Regions from separate parts of the Xenorhabdus siamensis genome, predicted to be linked through region 3. Evidence: predicted binding sites of a transcription regulator. Region 3 holds the regulator's gene; each other region holds the start of a gene.

Region 1 (3,219 bases), on a different contig from region 3:
CGGGGACGTGTGAAAATTAAGTCACGTGACCCACGCCAGCATCCAAGTATTTTGTTTAACTATATGTCTACAGAACAGGACTGGCAGGAATTCCGCGATGCCATTCGCATCACACGAGAAATCATGGTACAACCCGCACTTGCGCCTTATTGTGGCCGGGAGATAAGCCCCGGAGCTGATATTCAGACAGATGAGCAGTTGGATGCCTTTATTCGTGAACGTGCCGAGACAGCTTTTCATCCATCCTGTAGTTGTAAGATGGGATTTGATGAAATGGCGGTTGTTGATGGTCAAGGGCGAGTGCATGGTGTTGAAAACCTGCGTGTCATTGATGCGTCTATTATGCCGGAAATTATTACCGGCAATTTGAATGCCACCACCATCATGATGGCAGAGAAAATCGGCGATAAAATCCGGGGACATACCCCTTTGCCCCGTAGTCAGGCAAAATATTATGTCGCCAATGGTGCTCCGGTACGTAAATCGCCGGTCAACACATCATCAAAAATTTCCTGAAAAAAGGGTGATCACGTTCAGATCACCCTTCCTATATAAATAAATTATCAGAGTGATAAATTCTGGCACACTGAATTAACCTTCCTCTTTTTTACTATTATCACCTTTAAGACTATTGATTAAATCATCCGTTTTTTTATCAGTATCCGATTTGATTTCTTTCGTCTTCGACTTTATTTCATCTGCAAACCGATTAATTTTATCCGTGGCCTGTTGTTGTACCTCCCCCGCTTTGGCTGCCACCTTATCCGCTGCGTCATTTAGAGATTTTGTCACATCATCCTTTACATCAGCCGTCTTGGAAGATTGCGTTTGACTTACCGCATCATGAGTGGAATGGTTGATGTTACCCTGTGTTTCCCTGGATTTATCTACCGACTCACGTTCTCCGCCCGTAGCATTGTCTTTCATGCCTTGTGGTTTTTCTTTTTCATTGTCCGTATCCGTCATTCCTGAGTTTTTTTGCTCAGTATCCGTTTTCATTTGAGACGCACTATCTTCAGTTTGATGGGTTGAATCCTCCGCTTTTTTGGAAGCATCATCACAACCTGCAATAAATGCCACAATTCCTACCAAGAACAGTGTACTAAGAATCTTCTTCATTGATTAACCCCTTGCACTTACGGAAATAACCTTGCGAATGAGTGTCCTGGTTTTTATACCACAACATCCCATAAGCACTTTGCAGCAAACGATGTCTATAAAAACGATGCCTATAAAAAAACTGTACTGATAAAAAGCATGCCGTTAAAAAATACACATATAAAAATAATTCTCATTTTCATCTACCCGATTTACTTTCCTGGGTGACTTATAACAATGCAATATTTCACACAGACACTTTCCGGGAAATTTATGGCAAATAATAGTCAAAATTTAGAAAAACACCCAATCGCAACTTTTATCCGAAAAATTTTAAGCGGAACATTCTCTGGCACTCTGGTGCTAGGCACTGTATTTTCCGGCTCAGTTTCGGCTACTGAAATTCCTTCAAAACAAAAGTCAGAAAAGAAAAATGAGGTGATGCAGCTTTCTACGCTTTCTGTTGTAGGGAGTACACATAACAGCACCAGTGCGGGTAGTTCTGCACTTAAAAAGGAAGATATTGACCGTACTCAGGCGGATAATATCGCTGAGCTGCTTGGACAACTTCCCGGCGTTTCAATGTCTGGTTCACCACGTCCCGGCGGACAAACATTAAATATCTGGGGGATGGGTGACCAAGAAGATGTCAAAGTGACACTGGATGATGCCCCAAAAGGGTTTGAGAAATACCGCCAGGGTTCCATCTTTATCGAACCTGAATTAATCAAACGGATTGATGTGGATAAAGGGCCACATAATATATTGAATGGCAACGGTGGGTTTGGTGGCTCGGTTAAAATTGTGACCAAAGACGCCAGCGATTTATTGCGCCCTGATGAGGATTGGGGTGGTTTTATTAAACAAAGCTACCATACCAATGACAGACAGTGGATCAACAGTGCTGCATTATATGGCAGAGATGCCAATGGCTACGCTGATGGATTACTGTATTTCAGCAAACGCGATGGTCATAATATCCAGCGCCCTGATGGCACACGCTTTGAGTTTTCACAAAACAATCAAACATCCTATTTATTGAAAACCAATTTCTACCCCAGTGATGCGCATACAATAAGTTTATCTGCGATGCGCTCTGAATCGGATGGCTGGCAGCCGTGGGCGGCTAAACGGGATAAGATGACCGTTCCATCAGCCGTTGATGTAGAGAAATACGGTTGGAATGGCGCCTGGAAAAGAAAACTGATTTTCCGTGATCAAATCGATCAAAACTATTCCGCCAAATGGAATATCGCCCCCGAAGATAATCCATGGATTAATCTGACACTGACTTACGCTTATTCCAAAACCAAACAAAACGATAGTCGCCCAAGAAACGCTGCTTCTTTTTTCAGTGGCTCAATGGGGAACAAAAGTTGGACGGATTACACCGACAATATGGTTGAGATCAACAATAATAGTGTGTTCTCAACAGGTGTAATCGAGCATGAATTAATAGCTGGAACCCGTTGGCATAAGAATCAGCGCAACGTTTTAATGTTCGATAAAAGTAAAAGTAAAAATATACAAAACAATGCTGAGTATAATTACGGCTATTATCAGCCTCACTATATGCCATCGGGCACTCAGCATACCTACAGTCTCTATATGCAGGATTCTCTGAAGCTGGGTAGCGTTACAGTTACACCAGGAGTGCGCTATGACCATGTAAAAAATACGGGTGAAGAAAATAAGGCCCCTCGTTTTAACAATAAATCCCCCGAAGCCAATCATGACTACAGCAGTGTAACTTATACTGGCTGGACACCTCATCTGGGCTTAATGTGGAAAACTACTCCGAATCTCTCACTATTTGCAGACATCAGCCATACATGGAGAGCACCACTGGTAGATGAACAATATGAGGTTCAGTCAGAAGGAACCTCCGTTCCGGGCTCCAGCCGTAACCTAAGTACTGAAAAAATGACAGGAATACGATTTGGTGCCATTTTTGATTACGATAATCTGATGCTTGAGAATGACAGTCTACAAATCCGTACTACGCTATTCCATAATCGGGGAAAAGATGAAATTTTCAAAAGACGTGGAATTTATTGTGAGGAACACCATAAAAGTGGTTTATCTAATGCATGTGGAAAACCATTATCGAATCACCGCAAT
Region 2 (3,219 bases), on a different contig from region 3:
AAAAGCTTCATTTATATCTCTAATAAAAAAAGCATTAAATTTATAATTTAATTTTTGTATTTTCTCTTTTCCTCCTAACTTATCAAATTCACATCCAAATAACTCACCTACATTAATTACACCAAATTTACTATCAATGTTTTCTATCATATTATTAAATGTTCTTGTCATTAATGATTTGTTAAGAACCCATAAATGCACTTCAAAACCATGGTTATGCGTTTTCATTTCAATAATATTTCTCATAAACTTCTCTGGTATATCTTTACCAGTCCAGAAATAGTGGATTTTATTTGGTACATTCACAAATCACCTCTTCATTATTATTAATGTTTTAATTTTGATTGAATTTGTATTTTTTGCAGAATAAGAAATTCGTATGGATAATCCATTCTAATAATGTAAATACACATTTTTGTGACATTTATCACATTTTAAAAATAAGTATGACGATAACAATAATCTGATTATCGTCAACTGTGCTCTGACAATATATTGTTTGACGATTTTCTTAATTATTTCCAAATAAACGACGATTGAAGTCCTCTATTTTTCCATGCAATATCCGCTTTTGCATCGTTAGACTCCAGCTAGCAGATAACCCTGCTGCCCTCATTAAACTTTGGTATTGTTCTCCATCAAATGGGCTATGGAAAGCAATGGAAATCGCATCCTTAACAGAAACATCACTATTTCGACTTAATAATTTTAGTGGTTCAGCAGCACTGACAAAACCTGAAGAGATGACCCGATATAACCAACCGCAATACCCTTTATCTTGCATCATGGCTGCAAAATTCGCAATTCCAGTAATAAGGTTAAGTTTGTAGCAAGGAGAACGGGGTTGTGTCACCTGAATAATTGCTTCTCCCCACTGGAAAATATCCCCAATATAAACATTCTCTTCTGTCATACCTTCCGTTGATATGTTTTCACCAAATAAGGGAGATACAAATAATTCCACTAATTCAGGAAATTGCCTTTTCCAAAAGAGGTAATGTTCCATAGGATAATGACAAAGCGCGCGATCAGGACCGCCATGAAAACGAGTCTCTGCCTGTTCATCACCTTCCAGACCAAGAGAGGTTAGCTGTAAGCGTCCATTCACCAACAGTTTGTTGATTGCACTGAAACCCCACTTTTCGGAAGATGTTATTTTACCTCTATATACCTGTGGGTAATACATTTCTATTTCTCCTCAATAGGCTAATATAAATATTATCCTGACCAAATAAACGCCAAGTTTCATCTTTTTGCCCTTTTAAAGCAGAAAAGATGTCAAATGATAGCGAATATTATGAGCAATAAAAATGCTGACCCCACAGTGATCAGCATTATTAAGAGAGGGATTTTTAGAACTTATTCCATTTTTTCTTCGTAACGTTTTGCCGCTTCTTCCCAATTTACGACATGCCAAAATGCCTTAATATAGTCGGGACGACGGTTTTGATACTTCAGATAATAAGCATGTTCCCACACATCCAATCCCAAAATAGGATAACCTGAAGTACCGGAAATCTCTTCACCCATCAATGGGCTATCCTGATTTGCAGTAGAAACAACGTCAAGTTTGCCATCTTCTTTTAAGACTAACCAAGCCCACCCAGAGCCAAAACGGGTTGCGGCTGCTTGTTCAAATTTTTCTTTGAAAGCATCAACGCTACCAAAATCCCTTTCTATCGCAGCTTTTAAAGCACCAGATAAAGTTGTTTTTAACTTCAACCACTTCCAGAACAGACTATGATTTAAATGACCTCCTGCATTATTACGTATGAGAGTACGTTTATCAGCAGGAACTTCATCAAGCCGCTGAACTAGTTCATCAACCCCCAGAGAGGCTAGTTCTGGACAGTCTTCCAATGCAGTATTGAGATTTGTAATGTAAGCTTGATGGTGTTTGGTGTGATGAATTATCATCGTTTGTTCATCGAAATGCGGCTCTAGCGCGTCATAAGGATATGGTAGAGAAGGTAGTGAATGGCTCATGTCATATCTCCAGTTGTTTTAAAATATACACACCTTTTATTTATTGGGTATGAGGCTCACGCCTTGTGAACTGCAAGATTATTATAGTGAATTAAACGATAATGAAAACGATTATCAATTCCATATTATAACTATGGTTTCTTTTTAATTTCTCTTTTATTTCGTTTCTTAGACGAAATAACTAAATAAAATCCATCAGTTAGTGTATTTGTTTAAATAATGAAATTATTAATGACAATTAATTTTCACAAATACGCCGCACTAAATGCTCATCTCATGAAATTCATTCTTTCCAATTGCGTGATCTTCCGCCCAAAAAAGAAACAAAATTTCTTCTTACACTTTAGTTAACCTTGTTTTGACATAGTATTAACAATTGCAAGGAGATAAAAATATGACTCAAATAATCAAGCATCCTATTCCTGCTGACATCGCAGAAACAGCCCTGATAAACAAGCAACAATATATGCAAGACTACCAATGGTCACTACAAGATCCTGAAGGGTTCTGGGGTGAGAAAGGTAAAATACTGGATTGGATCAAACCTTATACCACGGTTAAAAACAGCTCTTTTGACCCCGGACACATCAGTATCCGTTGGTTTGAAGATGGAACACTGAATCTAAGTGCTAACTGCCTTGACCGCCATTTACAAGAACGTGGTAATCAGACTGCCATTATCTGGGAAGGAGATAATCCCACTGAATCCAGATATGTTACGTATCAAGAGCTATATCACGATGTCTGTCAATTCGCTAATGCATTGAAAAAAATAGGGATTAAAAAAGGTGATGTCGTCGCTATCTATATGCCAATGGTGCCGGAAGCTGCTGTTGCCATGCTGGCCTGTGCCCGGATTGGCGCAATTCACTCGGTGATTTTCGGTGGTTTTTCTCCTGATGCAATTTCTGGTCGGGTTATCGATTCAAATGCCAAGTTAATTATTACTGCTAATGAAGGTATACGAGCCGGACGAACTGTTCCACTGAAAAAAAATGTTGATGAAGCACTGAGCAACCCAACCGTGACAAGTGTTACCAATGTTGTTGTTTTTAAACGTACAGATAATGCCACAAGCTGGCAAACCGAACGTGATTTATGGTGGCATGAATTAACTGATGGGATGAATGCAGACTGTCCGGCCGAAGAGATGAATGCAGAAGATCCGCTATTCATTCTTTATACTTCCGGCTCCACAGGTAAACCCAAAGGTGTTCTGCATACCACTGGTGG
Region 3 (3,219 bases):
GATCAAAAAATTAATGCTGAACAGACTGCTTCCTGGTTAATGATCGTCGTTGATGGCGCTATCGGAAGGCAAATCATGGGCTCTGATTTTAAATGGCGTGAAAGCCTTGATGCTCTTATTTATTTAATACGAAAAGCCTTTACTCCATAACTCTTACAACCGTTTTCTGATTAAGGCATTTGCCTTAATCAGACCAACACAACTCTTTTTTCTCCATTTTATTTCTTTTCACACCGTACTTGTTATACATCACGCTATACACCACTTTCCCGGCATTATTATGTCTGAATTTTGGCTGAACCCAACAATCTCTCTTATCAACCAACAATCTCTCCCATCAACCAGTAGCGACACGCGTCCAGCTAAGGTATCATTGCCCGCTATATTATTGGTACACGCCCTTTATCAATCGAATTTATGGCAAAAGAACAAACTGATCGCACCACACTGGATTTGTTCGCAGATGAACGCAGGCCAGGGCGACCTAAAACAAATCCGCTGTCCAGAGATGAACAGCTTAGGATCAATAAACGCAACCAGTTGCGCCGGGATAAAGTCAAAGGACTGCGTCGGGTGGAACTCAAACTCAATGAAGATGCTGTTGGTGCTCTCAACCATCTGGCAAAACAGCGCAATATCAGCCGCAGTGAATTGATTGAACAGATGTTGCTGGCTCAACTGGCAACAGAGAATCGCCTTACCAATTAACGGCTTTAATTCAACAGAATGAAGCGGCGTCACCACACAAATCTGACAGACTTGTCACTGATGTTTGGTCAAAATAACGTTTTTCATTTTAATAAAACTGCTATTTTTCCTGCTGATTTCAGCGTGACGTGTATAGATTTAATACACTAATAGAACAAGAGGTTAATCTACTTTATGGCAATAATAGGTATATTCTTCGGCAGCGACACTGGCAACACAGAGAACATTGCCAAAATGATCCAAGAAAAACTGGGCGGTGCTGATGTTGCGGAAGTTCACGATATTGCCAAAAGCAGCAAGGAAGATCTTGAAGCCTTCGATATCCTGCTGCTAGGCATTCCAACCTGGTACTACGGCGAAGCTCAATGTGACTGGGATGATTTCTTCCCAACTCTGGAAGAGATCAATTTTGAAGGGAAGTTAGTTGCCCTGTTTGGTTGTGGTGATCAGGAAGATTATGCAGAATATTTCTGTGATGCTATGGGCACCATCCGCGATATTATCGAACCTCGTGGTGCAATCATTGTTGGACACTGGCCAACTGAAGGGTATCACTTTGAAGTATCTAAAGGTATGGCTGACGATAATCACTTCATTGGTCTTGCTATTGATGAAGATCGCCAACCAGAATTGACCGAAGAGCGTGTTGATGCTTGGGTACAGCAGATTAAGGCTGAAATGAGCCTATCAGAGATCCTCGGCGCATAAAAGATACCCTCGTGTGTGTATTAAGGAAACAATTACCTTTTACACGGGATAATTCTTAAATTATGTGTCATGATAGCGAAGTGGGCATGGTTTTCATTTTCAATATCCATGCCTATAATTTACAGCGTGAAACTAAATCATAATTCTCTCACGATACCCCAAGTATCACAAGTTCACTAAACTCAAGTTACAGGACTGAATCCGCATGACCGACAACAATAAAGCATTGAAAAATGCTGGACTTAAAGTAACACTTCCTCGCCTGAAAATTCTGGAAGTGCTACAGGACCCAGAATGCCATCATGTCAGTGCGGAGGATCTCTATAAAAAACTGATTGATATCGGTGAAGAGATTGGCCTCGCCACTGTCTATCGCGTGTTGAACCAGTTCGATGATGCCGGCATTGTCACTCGCCACAATTTTGAAGGCGGTAAATCGGTTTTTGAACTCACTCAGCAACATCACCATGACCATCTGATTTGCCTCGACTGTGGTAAAGTGATTGAGTTCAGCGATGAGTCCATTGAAGAACGTCAGAAAGATATTGCTGCACGTCATGGAATCAAGTTGTCAAATCATAGTCTCTATTTGTATGGTCACTGTACTACAGGTGATTGCCGTAAAGATAGTACGTTACATGATGAGAAAGCATGATAAGAAGACACGATAAGAAGTGATACATGCTACTCACTTCCAATATCTGCTCTTGTCAAAAGGAGCTGCTGCCGATTAGCTTAAGCTAATCGGCAGGTTGCTTTTTTTACAGGTGGTTATTTTTGATATACGTCTTCAATTCGACTAAAACGCTTACCATCAGTGCTAACAGAACGGACTTTCACATTACCTTCAACGTGCGGTCTTTGTCTGTCATCATAAATTTCCCAAGTTTTGCCATCATTCAATGAATACTGAATTGCCAACCCCGGCAAGGCAATGTTTGCTTCCAATGTCCCTGACACAATCCTTGCTCCCGGTATTGGTAATCGATATGCAACATGCGCTTTATCCAGTTTTGCCATTTCACGTTGCCCCATTAAATTGGCAAAACGACGCCAATCATTATTGAGTTTATCGGTTTCAACATACCGTGTGACTCCGCCTTTATACTCCCTGCCCTGTTGGTAATTCTGTTCCCATTCAGCCTGATGCCACGCACGTTCCGCCAGCGGCAGCAAACGCGGATAAATCATATATTCCATTTGCTGATCAGTACGCACCGTTTCACTCCATAACAGCCCTGATACGCCATACGCCCCTGGCCAACGTTTATTACTGGTGGTATTGAAATAGTTACCATTGATATCCACCGAAGTTTCGGCATTTTGTGGCATATTATTTGGTGCAAAACTGAAGATTTTGGCTTCATCATTAAAACGGGATGCCCAATAATAGCCCCGCTCTTTCGGATTGACTTCGTACGGCATATCTAGGTAAACATAATCAGGGCTGGAAACAACGACACGATAACCTTTGTTTGCCCAGTCATTAACGGAATCATAACCTCCCCAATAGAGCGTATCCCAAAAGTTTACCGTAACATGCTGAGTAGCAAAGTCTTTAGCCGATTTCGCATGTTTCAGGCCATCCTGCCATGACTGCATTGTCTCAATACCATGAGCATTGACAATCTTACTCACTTCAATTGCGAAGTAACTGGCCAGCTCATCAACATCTTTGATAATGCCCTTCGTAATCATTTTTTGACAAGCCTGAGATTTTGCCCATGGTTTGTCTTCGATTTTTTTATTTATAATCCCCTTACCCGGTTCAATTGGGCCATCTTTATCCTGATAACCCGCCCC
Region 4 (3,219 bases), on a different contig from region 3:
TTACAAGTTGAGCACCCTGTTACGGAAGAAACAACAGGGATTGATTTGGTTATTGAACAGTTGAGGATTGCAGAAGGTTATCCGTTAAGCATCCAAGAAACACCTGCACCAAGAGGACATTCGTTTGAATTTCGCATCAATGCGGAAGATGCAGGAAAAGGTTTTTTACCCACAGCCGGCGTTATCACAGAGTTTCTCCCACCTTCTGGTCCCGGTATTCGTCTGGACTCTGGTGTAATGAGTGGTTCTACAATCCCCGCCACTTTTGATTCATTGATGGCGAAACTGATTGTCACAGGAACAACGCGTGAGCAGGCTCTTGCTCGTGCCCGTCGGGCATTACAAGAATTTAAAATCAGTGGAGTAGCATCAGTTTTACCTTTCCACCGAGCTGTAATTGAACATTCTGATTTTGTCTCAGGAGATAATTTCAATGTTCATACCCGTTGGATTGAAACAGATTTTGCCGATGAACTGGAAGCTTCGCTGCGTCAAATCCCTGCTGAGGATAAGTATATCACCCGCACATATATTGAAATTGATGGTCGCAGGCATGAATTGGGCTTGTCATCAGATCTATTGGCAGGTTTAGCAAAGTTAGCGTCTGTCAATGAGAAGCAATCTTCTCAGCCAATAGCAGCAAAGCAAAAAACGTTGCAAGATCCCCGTCAGGTAAAGGCACCTATTTCCGGCATCCTGCATTCTTGGTTGGTGCAGGAAGGGGAGAACGTTAATGAAGGTGATGTAATTGCCGTAATGGAAGCCATGAAAATGGAAGTACAGATCCGTGCACATTGTTCAGGGAGAATCACATTCTGCGCTCAGGCCGGGAATTATCAGGATGCAGACAAAATTTTGGCCAGAATAGAGTATTAATATTTTATCTAACAAGCCAACGGGTATAGATTTATACCCGTTTTGAGCTTTGAGATGAAAATCCCGCGCGTTATGGTTTTAATGTGAATTTGTTAGATTTAGGCGTGTTTGCTTAGGAACGCTTGGATATTAATCGAGGATATCGGGTGTTATAGGAAACTGAAGGAGATTCAATTGATATCTTGTTGTTCCTGAGTATCCGACAAATTTTCATTCAGGCTCTTTATCGCCATCAACTTCTTCATCTATTCAATAAATAAACCTGCTTTTGTGAACTCAGATCGTCAACAAATCTTCGCTAAGAGCCAAGAATAGTAGAATTTATTGGGACCTGATACCGGATTCAAATAATTAAAATAAACGATAGTCACTTAAGGTTATTTACATTTACTATAGAAATATAAATAATAATAATTATCAATCATGTTTTAACTGAAAAATGTATGTCTAAAATTACCAAAATTTACGCAAGCTTGGCTAAAAGTGGCCTGTGTGTTCCTTTGATGTCAGCATCAATGTTGACAGTGGCTATTTCTACTAACGCACTAGCAAACACCGAAGGACCAATCAAAAAATCAACGGCAACTGGCGATACACTCGTTGTTATTGCAGGTAACAATGCAGAACAAGAGAGTGGAAAAGTCAACCGTAACGAAATTAAAGTCAGACAAGCACAAAGTGTCGGTGAGATTTTAAAGAATGTACCGGGTGTTCAAGCGGGTCACCCCAGCGCTTTAGGACAGCGTTTTAAAATCCGTGGCATGGATGATCAGTTCATCAACGTAACGGTTGATGGTGCACGGCAAGAGGGATATCACTTCCATCATGCGGGGAACTACGGTATAGACCCTGAAATGCTGAAGCAAATTGATATCAGCGTTGGTACTAATAGTATTACCTATGATACTGGAGCCCTTGGCGGTGCATTAAAATTTGAAACCGTTGATGCTGGTGATTTATTAGAGCCGGGCCAATTATTTGGTACAAAAGGTAAATTAAGTTATGTCAGTAATGGCTCTGAGTTCCAACAATCTTTAGCAACTTATGGCAGAGTGGGAGCCGTTGATTTATTAGGCTACTTTAACCATCGTAATATAAATGATGCTGAATCGGGCCGAGATAGCCGCGGAAGAGATTCAATCCCTACCGATGGGAAGCTGGTCAATTACTTATTAAAAGCGAAATTCAATCTGACTGATGATCAGTACATCAGTGTATCAAAAGAACATTATCAGAATGATGCGGATACTAATTTCAGATTGAATTTTGGCTCGGACATCAATAAAGGGAAAAAAGGAGCGTACGCTTTAGAGCGTGATGCTTATAATCTTACTTACAGATATGTACCAGTCGATAATGACTTCATTGATTTAAAAATTTCTGCCTATCACACAGAACAAAATTTCAATCATATGAGGGAAGTCGGTGGGCCTGGAAAAGGATTTGACAGTATTGTTGAAACCCAAGGCATTAGGGCGCGTAATGTCTCTAATTTTGATACCCAGAAATTATCCCATGTTTTAACTTATGGGTATGAATATTTTGATACCAGAATGGCATACACTGATGTATCAGAAAATGTACACAAAAAAGCAGTAGAAACAGGAAAGTCATCATCTATTTATTTGGAAGATGATATTCAATTTGCTGATTTCCATATCATACCAGGTGTCAGATGGGATCATTACAAATACAACACTGTTAATAAAAACCATGAACCTTTTGAGAGAACTTACGCTCGTTTCTCAAAAGCACTTGGTTTGAAATATGAACTTGGCGCGTCAACCACATTATTTGCCAATTATACCGAACTTTTCAGAGGGCCATTAGGCAAAGAGATTGGTCTGGGGCCAAGCAATCACAATGCTAACTTGAAAACTACAACAGGGTACAACTTAGAAACTGGCGTAGCGGGAACATATCCTAGTGTTTTTGCTGAAAACGACTCATTTACTGTAATTGGTAAAGTATTCCAGACCAATTTCAAAAACCTGTCTACGACTTTAGCGAAAAGAGCGCTACACAACATCCCAAAATCCAGATTGGAAGGGTTTGAATTAGCGGCCAAATATAAACTGGATAATTTGTCCTTAAGAGCGACTTATGCCAAAGCGAATAATAAAATTATGCAAGGTAATGAGTTGTTTGACAGAAGATTAGAATTCACACCAACCATTGGTGATTCTTTCACCATTGGAGGAAGTTACTTGTTTGATAAAACCGACATTGAACTCGGTTGGAATTCCCGATTTGTCCGGTCAGTAGACGCGAAGGGGGTAGATAGTGGTCAGGTTGTAAATGTACATAAATCAGGCTATGGCGTCAGTGACGTGTATATTTCCT

What was found. The regulator Fur, encoded in region 3, represses iron uptake genes when iron is present. The targets are predictions, from matches to a motif close to ATAATAATGAGAACNACTATCAA.
Region 1: AAC852_RS10565 (TonB-dependent hemoglobin/transferrin/lactoferrin family receptor) is a predicted target of Fur. The motif match lies at 1,279-1,301, and genes of this name have one in related genera.
Region 2: sodA (superoxide dismutase [Mn]) is a predicted target of Fur. The motif match lies at 2,082-2,104, and genes of this name have one in related genera.
Region 4: AAC852_RS09270 (TonB-dependent receptor domain-containing protein) is a predicted target of Fur. The motif match lies at 1,275-1,297, and genes of this name have one in related genera.

The regions. Positions count from the first base shown of each region.
Region 1 is NZ_JBBMXE010000010.1:38,593-41,811, reverse strand. Features, by position in the region: gene betA (choline dehydrogenase) at 1-516, shown strand, start outside; gene AAC852_RS10570 (YtxH domain-containing protein) at 592-1,119, opposite strand; gene AAC852_RS10565 (TonB-dependent hemoglobin/transferrin/lactoferrin family receptor) at 1,372-3,219, shown strand, end outside.
Region 2 is NZ_JBBMXE010000005.1:142,551-145,769, reverse strand. Features, by position in the region: gene AAC852_RS04585 (glycosyltransferase) at 1-306, opposite strand, end outside; gene yiiM (6-hydroxyaminopurine reductase) at 512-1,186, opposite strand; gene sodA (superoxide dismutase [Mn]) at 1,360-1,986, opposite strand; gene acs (acetate--CoA ligase) at 2,381-3,219, shown strand, end outside.
Region 3 is NZ_JBBMXE010000008.1:145,565-148,783, forward strand. Features, by position in the region: gene AAC852_RS08865 (TetR/AcrR family transcriptional regulator) at 1-150, shown strand, start outside; gene ybfE (LexA regulated protein) at 418-708, shown strand; gene fldA (flavodoxin FldA) at 883-1,416, shown strand; gene fur (ferric iron uptake transcriptional regulator) at 1,622-2,071, shown strand; gene AAC852_RS08885 (beta-N-acetylhexosaminidase) at 2,188-3,219, opposite strand, start outside.
Region 4 is NZ_JBBMXE010000009.1:22,613-25,831, forward strand. Features, by position in the region: gene AAC852_RS09265 (acetyl/propionyl/methylcrotonyl-CoA carboxylase subunit alpha) at 1-876, shown strand, start outside; gene AAC852_RS09270 (TonB-dependent receptor domain-containing protein) at 1,320-3,219, shown strand, end outside.